2 regions of the Ensifer sp. CCNWLY38 genome follow, and region 1 is predicted to be linked to the other one. Evidence: predicted binding sites of a transcription regulator. Region 1 holds the regulator's gene; the other holds the start of a gene.
What was found. The regulator LexA, encoded in region 1, represses DNA repair genes until DNA is damaged. The targets are predictions, from matches to a motif close to TGTTCNNNNTGTGTTCNG.
Positions count from the first base shown of each region.

Region 2: a site for LexA is predicted at 2,329-2,346, ahead of V7S54_RS13315 (ImuA family protein). Genes of this name have one in related genera too.

Region 1 is NZ_JBBBBO010000015.1:176,060-181,655, reverse strand. It holds gene V7S54_RS28070 (septal ring lytic transglycosylase RlpA family protein) at 1-111, opposite strand, end outside; tRNA gene V7S54_RS28065 (tRNA-Ser) at 424-513, shown strand; gene V7S54_RS28060 (hypothetical protein) at 664-1,230, opposite strand; gene V7S54_RS28055 (hypothetical protein) at 1,392-2,024, opposite strand; gene V7S54_RS28050 (hypothetical protein) at 2,339-2,635, shown strand; gene lexA (transcriptional repressor LexA) at 2,881-3,606, shown strand; gene V7S54_RS28040 (hypothetical protein) at 3,697-4,029, opposite strand; tRNA gene V7S54_RS28035 (tRNA-Cys) at 4,242-4,315, opposite strand; gene V7S54_RS28030 (thermonuclease family protein) at 4,467-5,189, opposite strand; gene V7S54_RS28025 (hypothetical protein) at 5,364-5,596, opposite strand, start outside.
Region 2 is NZ_JBBBBO010000005.1:267,279-272,874, forward strand. It holds gene V7S54_RS13295 (hypothetical protein) at 63-317, opposite strand; gene V7S54_RS13300 (HpcH/HpaI aldolase/citrate lyase family protein) at 443-1,348, shown strand; gene V7S54_RS13305 (DUF1737 domain-containing protein) at 1,345-1,551, shown strand; gene V7S54_RS13310 (metallopeptidase family protein) at 1,764-2,198, opposite strand; gene V7S54_RS13315 (ImuA family protein) at 2,369-3,322, shown strand; gene V7S54_RS13320 (Y-family DNA polymerase) at 3,363-4,787, shown strand; gene V7S54_RS13325 (error-prone DNA polymerase) at 4,784-5,596, shown strand, end outside.

The sequences.
Region 1 (5,596 bases):
TTTCTTGACGCTCGATGTCGATCCGCAGGCTGCGAGTGTCACGCACAGCATCGGGACCGCCGCAAGGCGCAGTCCCTTGACCAGATATGCCGCATTTTTACTGGAGGTCATCTGTCCCACAACATCGATCGAATAGCCGTACTCGAAACCTTCCGCTCATGCCCCCAGCGGAAATCTCGGCGTCCCGAAACGGAACAGTCGATTAAACATGACAGCAACAAGGCGAAAATGCGAACTCATCCACAGATCAGCGCCGGATTTCATGCGCTATGGTTTACAGACGGTTACCAGCGGAGCATGCCCGCGCGCTCCAGTCTGGCCATCGAGAAAATCTTTCGGCGACGCATGTTAAATCTTGCAAAGCGACAGGGCTTCGCGCAATAACGCCCTGCCCGGTCAGCAGTTGACTGCGATTTCAGGCAAGGACAGGTGGCCGAGTGGTTTAAGGCTCTGGTCTTGAAAACCAGCGTACGGGAAACCGTACCGTGGGTTCGAATCCCACCCTGTCCGCCATTTCCCCAAGGAATATCGTCCGACCGATGGACCGCCATTCCTGACGATGCTTCGCTTCAATGAGCATAGGTCCGCGGGCGTCAGCGCCGTCTGGTTCGCCTCGAGCAGATGACGCTCAGCGCTCTCCGCGCCCTTCACTCAAGCCGCGTGTCAGAGGCTGAACGGATCACGCGCTGAGCGCTTCTCGCTCGGAGCGTTGAACGGATCGGCCTTCTTCTCCTTGGACTTGCGACCCTCGTCGGCGATGATCTCATCCACGGCCCGCTGGCATTTCAGGAGTTCTTCCGCCGCCGGGCCGGTGCCGCGCAGACTGAGGTTTGCGACAACGCGATCGTCAAAGGCGATCGCCAACGTCCTTTTGCGCACGAACCCCGTCAGGAATTCCGCATCGGTGACGTTCACGAAGAGGAACTTGCCGCTCTCGTCGCCGGCGGCGGTCGCCGCCGCACTCCACGGATCGCTCTTGTCGAAGCGGAACGTCAGGTCATAGTCCTTGCCGACCTCCAGCGACTTCCAGTCGTCGCTGGCGAAACTCATGTAGAGCGGTGATTCGGAGCCCTTGGGGTAGAATCCCAGACGCAATATGACCCCGCCCTCGAACATCGACGTGATGAAACACGAGCCTTCCATCGACGTGTCGGAAGCAACGGTCCAGCCGCCGACTTCCTTCCATTTGATGATCTCGGCCTCCTCAGCCACGGCCGGTCCCGTGGCCATCAGACAGCTCACAAATCCGAACAGCAATCTACGCATGCAAATCCCCCGTTTGCCCGCATTTTGAAAGGTCGCCGCGTTACTGTCGAGGGTGGGTGAGCCGCACCCACGCAAAATCCTAGGAATATTCACCTCTCCCCGCGGACCGACGCTCACGCCAAAGATCACATGGCGAAGGGATCTTTCGACGACTTGGTCTGGCCGCCGCCAGCAAAGGGGTCATTGTTTGGCGCATTCCCGCCGGCGCCCGCAAAGGGATCGGCGGCCGCCCCCTGCCCGCCGTTTGGCATCAACGCAATCACCGCCTCCTGGCATTTGAACATCTCGCTGACGGCCTTCATCGAATCGCGCAGGCTGAGGCTCGCCACGACGCGTCCTTCGAACGCCAGCGCCAGCGTGTTCTTGCGCACGAATTCGGTGAAGAAGTCGGTGTTGGAGAAGTTGACGACCAGAGCCTTCGAGCCCGTGAGGTCCAGGCCGAACGCGACAGCCGGCCACTGGCGGCCACGGTCGAGCTGCAAGGCGACGTCATACTCCCGCTGCGGCTCGATCGATTTCCAGTCGGCGTTGCCGATCGAAAGAAACGCCAGGTTCGCCGATCCTCTCGGGTAGAAGCCGATTCGAAGGATCATTCCGCCGTCGTAGCTCGTCGCCGCATAGCACGAGCCGCCCAAGGACGGATCCGAGCCCACCGTCCAGGCATTGACCTCCTTCCAGATATTCGAACGCCCTTCTTCAGCAGAGGCCGCCCCCGCCGCCACCAACAGACAGAGAACCGCCAACGACAATCTATGCATGCAACCACCCTACTTTCCCCGCAAAGTTATCGTTTTTTTACAACCTGTCGAGACGGTGCGGCATCTTCACAACACGGATTTTTGCACGCCAGCAGCGAGGCCGCGACTTGGCGCAACCGAAGCGATTGCGGCGCGGAGGGCGCGTCAGGGCTTTGCCGCGGCGTGCCCTGGCGCAAAACGGCCACAGCCTGCACTCAAAGAGCTGTTGAACACATGACAGTGATCGCCAAGCTTGCTGGACTTCGGAACGAAAGCGCGGTTCACATCGTTAACCGCCCCGTAGTCCCACCCTTGCATCAAAGTGGACGATCACCGTGCTTGCCGCCCTGCTTCTCGCTTCGATAGTCGCATCGCCCAATATGCCTGACGTCAAGCTCAGCGCCGCCACGGTGGACGAACTTCAGACCGATTTCGAGAGCGCCGTGCCGTGCCATCAAATTGATGGACGCAACGTGTGGAAGGGTGCGATCGCGTTCTACATCCAGTCTTTCATCTATGACGGCGACACGCCGGTCGCGACCGATGCGGCGGATGCCGTACTTCCGGAAGACAACAGCGCCGAGACGGTGAAGGAATTCGAAGACGCCTGCGCCGCCACGCAGCCGGCCTAGCCTCTTTGCACGAAACGCTCGCGATTCGTTCGAATCGCAGTGACGTCGCGCAATGCGCTACGCCGCCGCCCTCCTTTTGGGCGCGATCATCGCCCAAACCCGCTCTGCTCCCGTAAAAGTGACCAATCGACACGCACAGACGCGCCAATTGTCTGAATTCACGGAATTTTAGGCACTTGCGGAACACATATGGAACAGATAGTGTCTGTTCTTGATTTGTTTCACGCCTCTGGGAGCGACGTGCCATGCTGACCCGCAAGCAACAGGAATTGCTTCTCTTCATTCACGAACGCATGAAGGAGTCAGGCGTCCCACCATCATTCGATGAAATGAAGGATGCGCTCGACCTGGCGTCGAAGTCCGGCATTCACCGCCTGATCACGGCACTCGAAGAACGCGGGTTCATTCGCCGTCTGCCGAACCGGGCTCGCGCGCTTGAGGTCATCAAGCTTCCGGAGGCTTACGCATCCAGCCAGCAGCAGCCTCGCCGCGGCTTCTCGCCCAGCGTGATCGAAGGCAGCCTCGGCAAGGCGCCGGCGGTAGCCCCTGCCGCACCGCCGAAGCCCGCGCCAGTGGCCGACAACACATCGGTTTCCGTGCCGGTCATGGGCCGCATCGCTGCCGGTGTGCCGATCTCGGCCATCCAGAACAACACGCACGACATTACCGTTCCGCTCGACATGATCGGCAATGGCGAACACTATGCTCTCGAAGTTAAGGGCGACTCGATGATCGAAGCCGGCATCTTCGACGGCGACACGGTGATCATCCGCAATGCCAATACGGCCAATCCCGGCGATATCATCGTGGCGCTCGTGGATGATGAGGAAGCGACGCTTAAGCGCTTCCGGCGCAAGGGCGCATCGATCGCGCTCGAAGCCGCGAACCCTGCCTACGAAACAAGGATTTTCGGGCCCGATCGGGTGAAGATCCAGGGCAAGCTCGTCGGGCTGATCCGCCGCTACCACTGATTCCGAGGGAAACCTGGCATCCGACAGAGCCTCGCCACCGCTTGCGGTGGCGAGGCTCTGTTAATTGAAGGCGACCTGAAGGCGCGCCTCTTATTCGTGGATGGTGTATTCGCCGAGTTCGCAGAGATCCTGCATGTCTTCGGTCGTATCGAGGCCGGAGCCTTCTTCGAACTCGAAGCGCATGTCGTACTTGCAGACCTCCCGGCCGTCGGCGATGGTGATCTCCATGTCTTCCCCGGGGTTCAGCACCTGCCGGCCGAAAACATCGTCTTCCCACTCATTGACGCCCACAGGCGACGTATAGAAGTTCGTCAGCACTGCGTTTGTGTTGTTCTTCAGCTTGAAAACCAGGTCCTCTGCCTGCGCCTCGAACGTGGTCGCAGCGAAGAGGGCCAAGGCCGTCAGGACAAGTTTCGTCTTCATATATGCCATTGCCTCCGTTTTGATGATGACGGACGCTACCGATGCGGCTGATGTCAGCGGAGTCATCGTTCCCCCTCTACCGATTTCACCGAAGCGATAAGATCCAACGTATAGCTAATGGATGTGGCTTGCGCGGGCGTGGGCAGGCAACCACACAATCGCCCTGCCCTAAGGCAGAACGTCTATTCACACTAAAATGAGGTGAGAGTTATTGGAGGCCTCGCCCGGAATTGAACCGGGGTACAAGGATTTGCAGTCCTCTGCGTCACCACTCCGCCACGAGGCCTCACAGCTCGGATAACCGAGCGTTGGCGCGGATTTAGAATGATTGCAGAAAAACCGCAAGAGGCATTTTCCGAAAAACGCGCCGTCGATTTGTAAGACGGATACTTTCCACAGAGCGATCGCGAACCTCCGCCGATCGCATCTGGGTGGCCTCAGCACCAGGGCGTCGCGTGTCCCGTCCACGGCCGGACCAGCCCCTCGGTGACCAGCACGCGCCCGATAGACTGGTCGCCGCGGGTGACCAACCGCAGCTTTTCACCGGCCTTGGCATCCTGACGACCGCTCGCCGTTTCCAGCCTGAAGTCACCCGCATTCAACAATTCGCGCAGGCGTTGCTTGGCATAGAAGCCGCGCGAACGTTCCTTGTCGCAGCTTGCCTGGCGAATACGCGGCGCATCGACGTCTGCCACGCGGATCGTTTCGCCGTGGTACAGAAAGGTGGCGCCGTCGATCACGCAGTTGTCGTTGCGAATCCCGCAGAAGTAAAACTGGTCCGCGCGAATGGATGCCGTCTTCACTTCCTCGTTCGGCCGCACCACAGGTGTCGGCGCGTTGGTGCCGAGGTCGACGGACGGCACCGGAGCGGCAAGGGCAACTCTTGTCACCAGATTCGGTTTCTGCTTCTCCGCCTGTTGCGCGGGACGCTCGTCCGATTTCTGCGCGACGCGAACGGGCTTCGGCTTCGATTCGTGGCGCGACGTGAACGCCACCACGTCCGATACCACCGGCCAATGTTTCAGTTCGGCGCGATGATCGTAAGCGACCACGCCGCCGACAGTGAGTGCGGCGGCCAGATACCACGGCGCCATACCGCCTTGTTTTCCCCTGCTCCGACCGGAATTCCGGCTTCGACGTTTCGTAGTGGCTTTGGCCATGCGTCCCCATCCTGATTCGCGACCGCATTATGCGTTTGATGGGTTGCCGAAAAGTTTTCGGCGGCCTCCCTCAACAAAGGGTTCAGCCGCTTCACTGAGGATCAATCGGCAGGGAATCGAAGCAGAGGCATCCGGGACGGATGCGTTGACCGAAAAGCGCGCAATAGCTCCGGTTCAAGAGCCGTTCGAAGAATTGGCTCGTCCGCGCCAGCGCGCCCACCAGACAGCCAGGCGACGCCGGCGACGGCGGACGGAGGGGATATCGTGCGAAAGGACGATGAGGCCCAGAGGTATCATCCAGAAGCCGAGCACCGGCAGAAAGCCGAGAAAACCAAAAAACACCAGGAGCGAGCCCAGCAGGATACGTAGCAGTGGCGATTCCGGCAGCGTGATGCGCCACTTCCCGA
Region 2 (5,596 bases), on a different contig from region 1:
GGCAACAGGGGCTCGAGCCGATCACGGATCGGCTCGATTGCGGATCACTGCGATCGCCGGGATCAGAGGTCGATGATCGTGCCGCGACCGTCGTTCCAGATGCGCATCTCGCGCTGGCCATGAGCGGCGCCTGCGGCAGCCGGGCGCGCCGTGGCGCGGGCTGGCCTGAAATTCAGCCTTGCGGCAATGGCGCTGCCGATCACGACGACGGCGGCGATGCCGGCCAGTGCCAGCGCCAACGAAGCGGTCAGCACGAAGGCCGCAAACGTGATGGTCAGGGCTGCGGCCGTAAAGAGAACAGAGCGAATGCTTTGCATAATCGTCACCTTTCTGATGGCGATGTGGTGGTTCGGGCCTGCACTTGCAAGAGGCGGGCTTTCGAAAGAGGTGCGGCGGTTCGCCTCGCCTTGCGGAACGGGGCAAAGGCGGGCACAACTGGGGCATGAGCAAATCGACAGAACATCACCCCGTGCGCCTGCGCCGCTCGGTGCTTTGTGTGCCCGCTGACAACGCCCGGGCGCTTGCCAAGGTCGCCGAACTGGCGACCGACGCCGCGATCTTCGATCTTGAGGACGCGGTTGCGCCTGAACGCAAGGTGGAAGCACGCGCGGCGCTGGTACAGCACCTGACGGCGAACCGGCCGGATTGCGAGATCGTCATCCGCATCAATGCGCTCGGTTCGGGATTTGGCCAGGACGATCTCGCTGCGGTGCTTGCGGCCAATCCCGACGCCATCCTCCTGCCGAAGGTCGAAAGCCCGGCGGATATCCAGGCGGCGGCCGACTGGCTGACCGAAAACGATGCGCCGGAGACGCTGCGTCTCTGGGCGATGATCGAGACGCCGCGCGGCGTCATCAACGCGCCTCTCATTGCCGAGACCGGCCGCACCTTCGGCGGCCGGCTCGATTGCTTCGTCGTCGGCCTCAACGACCTGCGCAAGGATACCGGCGTTCCGGATCGTCCCGGCCGTCCCTATCTGATCCCCTGGCTGATGCAGATCCTGCTGGCCGCGCGCGGCGGCGGCCTCGACGTCATCGACGCCGTCTTCAACGATTTTCGCGACGCTGATGGTTTCGACGAGGAATGCCGGCAGGGCCGCGACATGGGCTATGACGGCAAGATGCTGATCCACCCGGCCCAGATCGGCCCGGCGAACGAACGTTTCGGCGTCGAGCAGATCGCCGTCGACGAGGCGCGTGCGATCATCGCTGCCTTTGCGCTCTCGGAAAACGCCGGCAAGGGCGTCATCAATCTCAACGGACGGATGGTCGAGCGGCTGCACCTCGACCAGGCCGTGATGCTCGCCGCCAAGGCGGATCTCATCGAAAAACGAAAGACAAGATCTTGAAACTCTATCGCTTCCTGACCGGTCCCGACGACGCTTCCTTCTGTCACAAGGTGACGGCGGCGCTGAACCTGGGCTGGAGCCTGCACGGCTCGCCCACCTATGCCTTCAATGCCGACACGCAGCACATGCAGTGCGGCCAGGCGGTGTTCAAGGAGGTCGAGGGCAAGGATTACACCCCGGATATCAAGCTGTCGGAACAGTAAAGCGGACCGTCAGGCACGTTTGTCCCTCACCCTAACCCTCTCCCCGCAAGCGGGGAGAGGGGACGAGGGCCGAAGCTCCGTCGTCACTTGGTGTTGTCCTCTGCGGGAGCGGTTCTTGGAAACGAGCGGTTGCCGCGCGTTTCCTTCGCCCCGCTTGCGGGGAGAAGGTGGCCGGCAGGCCGGATGAGGGGCAAAGCGAAACGGTGAGCTTGTCAGCCGCCGACGTGCTCGACGCTCGCCTCGATCCGCTCCATGTCGTCGTCGGAGAGGCCGAAGTGGTGGCCGATCTCGTGGATCAGCACATGGGTGATGATGTCGCCCAGCGTCTCTTCGTTCTCTGCCCAATAATCGATGATCGGGCGGCGATAGAGGGTGATGCGGTTCGGAAACTGGCCGGTTTCCATGGTGAAGCGCTCGCCGATGCCGCGGCCTTCGAAAAGGCCAAGCAGGTCGAAGGGCGTTTCCAGTGCCATATCCTCAAACACGTCATCGCTCGGGAAATCGGCAACTTCGATGACGAGGTCGGTCGTCAGCTGGCGGAATTCCTGCGGCAGGTGGCCGTAGGCTTCCAGCGCGAGCTGTTCGAAGGTGGTAAGCGTCGGTGCGTGGCGTTCCCGCCAATCATCGGTCTGGTCAATGCGGGCCATAGGCACTCCTTGTTGCCCTCCATATAGCGATTTTGCCAGTGTTTTTCGAGTGTTGAATTCCGCGGGTATAGGCACAGGAATAAATTCTTAGAATTGGCTGTTGACTCATTTAGGAAGCTCTGGAATCTAATAGAACATAACATGAACATTTATGATGGGAGTTGACCGTCATGGTCGACAAAGCCGTGGAGCGGGAGACGGTACTTTCGCTCCGAGAGACCATAGCCAGGATCGAAAACCGTCGGCTTCCGGGCGTCGTGCGAGCCGCCAAGGCGGCCGATCCCGGCGGCTTCCGTCAACGCGAGGAAGATGAACCCGGCCGCCGAGCGCTTGCGCTCGGCGTAGCGGATCTGGACGACCTTCTCGAAGGCGGCCTACCGCTCGAGGGCATGACGGAAATCCGCAATGCCGAGACGCGCGATGCTGGTGCTGCCGCCGGTTTTGCCGCGGCACTCAGCGTGCTCTGCCAGCAGGCGCGGCTCGAAAAGGGTGAGCCGGCAGCTCCGGTTCTCTGGATCAGCCAGTCGAAGGCTTCCAACGAGGCGGGCATGCCCTATGGATTGGGTCTCAAGGCCTATGGGCTCGATGTCCGTGGCCTCGTCTTCAGCCTGCCGCGAACGGTAAAGGACGCGCTGTGGATCGCTGAAGCCGCCCTTTCCGTCCCGAGCTTCTGCGCTGTCATTCTCGAAATTCGCGGCAATCCTGGCGCCCTTGCGCTCAGCGAAAGCCGGCGCCTGCACGTGCGCTCACGCGCCGGCCACGTCCCCCTTCTGCTCCTGCGCCAGTCCGGGCACGAGGAGGCCAGCAGCGCCTTCTTCCGCTTCCTCGTCGAGCCGGCGCCGGCGCGCGAGCGTCCCCTACCGGATGGATCGATGCTTCGCGGCAGCATCGGCCATCCCGTCTTTCATGTCATCGCCGAGAAGAGCAGAGCTCCTGCGCCGCTCGGCTTCCTGCTGGAGTGGAATCCCCATGACCGCCGCCTTTACCCCGTCGAGCCCCTACCAGCCGCTGCTGCGGCAGATCCAGAACCAGCGCATTCTGTCGCTCGCCTTTCCGCATCTTCCGGCCGATCGGGTCGCGCGCAAACGCTGGGGGAACTCGTGGCTTTCCCGCGGGCGTCCTGAGCATCCGCCCGTCGTCTTCGCCGACAAGGTGAAGAGCGCGATGCGCCTCGTCGCCCTCGATGGTTTCGCCGAGAAATGTGGGTTTCACATTGGCCAGGGCGTTGCCGAAGCACGGGCCATGTGTCCCGAGATCGACGTGCTGCCGGCCGATCCCGCCGCCGACCGGGCTCTGCTTGAAGGGCTTGCGGATTGGTGTTGCCGCTATACGCCGCTCGTCGCGCTCGATGGTGACAGCGGTCTCTTTCTCGATATCACCGGCTGCGCCCATCTCCTCGGTGGAGAAAAGGCGCTGCTCGACGATCTGCTTGCCCGCCTCTTTCACTTAGGGGTCGAGGCCCGGGCGGCGATCTCCTCGTCCGCCGGTCTTTCCTGGGCGGTGGCGCGTTTCGGCTCCGACGGCATTCTCGCCCCGGACGAGGCGGCGCGGGTGCTGGCGCCGCTGCCGATGGCGGCGCTCCGGCTGCCGCAGGAGACGATCGAAACGCTTGGCCGGGTCGGGCTCAAGCAGATCGGCGACATCATCGAGGCGCCGCGCGCACCGCTTGCCCGGCGGTTCGGCGCAACCCTGCTTCTGCGCCTCGATCAGGCACTGGGACGGGAGGACGAACCACTGTCGCCACGGCTGCCGGTCGCCGCCCTTTCGGCCGAGCGCCGTCTCGGCGAACCGGTCCAGGGCGAAGGCGATATTCTCGGCCTGACGGAAGAGCTGGCGATGCGGCTGAAACCGGAACTGGAAAAGCGTGGGCAAGGCGGACGGCTGTTCGAGCTTCTGCTCTTTCGCGTCGATGGTGCCGTCTTCCGCATCGCCGCCGGTACATCCTCGCCGCTCAACGAGCCGCGGCGTGTCGCCGGTCTTTTCCGCGAACGGCTGCAGGCGGTGCACGAGGATCTTGATGCGGGCTTCGGTTTCGAGATCCTCAGGCTCTCGGTGCCGAAGAGCGAAAAATACGAAGTGATGCAGGAGGATTTTTCCGGCACGCCGGATCGCGTGCGTCCGCTTGCCGCCTTTGCCGACCGGGTGATGGCAAGGTTCGGGGCGGAGAGCCTGCTGGTACCGACTCTCTCGGAAAGCCATGTGCCGGAGCGGGCGGCAAGTTTCCGCCCACTCACGGACCTGGGGCTCATGAGCAAGGCCCAGGGAGTGGAGAACATCCCGGCGCCGCTGCTCGCCGCGGCGGCCCGGCCGCAGCGGCTCTTTCCAAGCCCCGAACCGGTAGAGGCGGTGGCCGAGGTACCGGAGGGGCCGCCCCGAAGCTTCCGCTGGCGGCGCACGCTGCACCGCATCGCGCGCGCCGAAGGGCCGGAGCGGATTGCCGGCGAGTGGTGGCTCGATGGCGAGCCGGCGATGGAGCGCGATTATTTCCGGGTCGAAGACGAACGCGGCCGGCGGTTCTGGCTGTTTCGCGAGGGCCATTATGGCGCCAGCACCCCGCCGCGCTGGTTTATGCATGGAGTCTTCGCATGAGCACCCCCTATTTCGAGATCGGCGCCTGGTCGAATTTCTCCTTCCTCGAAGGCGCGTCCCATCCGGGCGAGATGGTGGTTGCGGCGAGCCGCCTCGGTATTGGTGGGCTTGGCATTGCCGACCGCAACACGGTTGCCGGTGTGGTGCGCGCGCATGCGCAGGCCAAGGTGGAGAAATACGCCTTCCAGCCTGGCGCGCGGCTCTCCTTTGCGGAAGATCTGCCCGATGTGCTCGCCTATCCCTGCAATCGCCGCGGCTGGGGCAATCTCTGCCGGATGCTGAGTGCCGGAAACCTGCGGGCCAAGAAGGGCACCTGTACGCTCTACGAATCCGATCTCATCGAATGGGGCGAGGACCTGCTGCTCGCGGTGGTGCCGGACCCGGTGATCGGCGCGCCGGAGGCAACCCTGCTTGCCGATTTTCTCAAACGCCTGAAGCCGCATTTCTCGGGTCGGCTCTATCTGGCGCTGGTACCGCGTTATGACGGCTTCGACCAGCTTGCCTTTGCCGGGCTTGCGACCATCGCCCGCCATGCGGCGGTGAAGCTCGTCGCCACCAACAGTCCGCTGTTTCATGCCGCCAACCGCCGGCCGCTTGCCGATGTCGTCACCGCTATCCGCGAGCATGTGACGATCGCCACGGCCGGCTATCGGCTGCACGCCAATGCCGAGCGGCATCTGAAGACGCCTGAGGAAATGGCGCGCATCTTCCACGACTATCCGGAAGCGATCGCCAATACCGGGCACTTCTTTGGGAGGCTGAAGTTCTCGCTGTCTGATCTCGAATATCAGTATCCGGACGAAAGCATT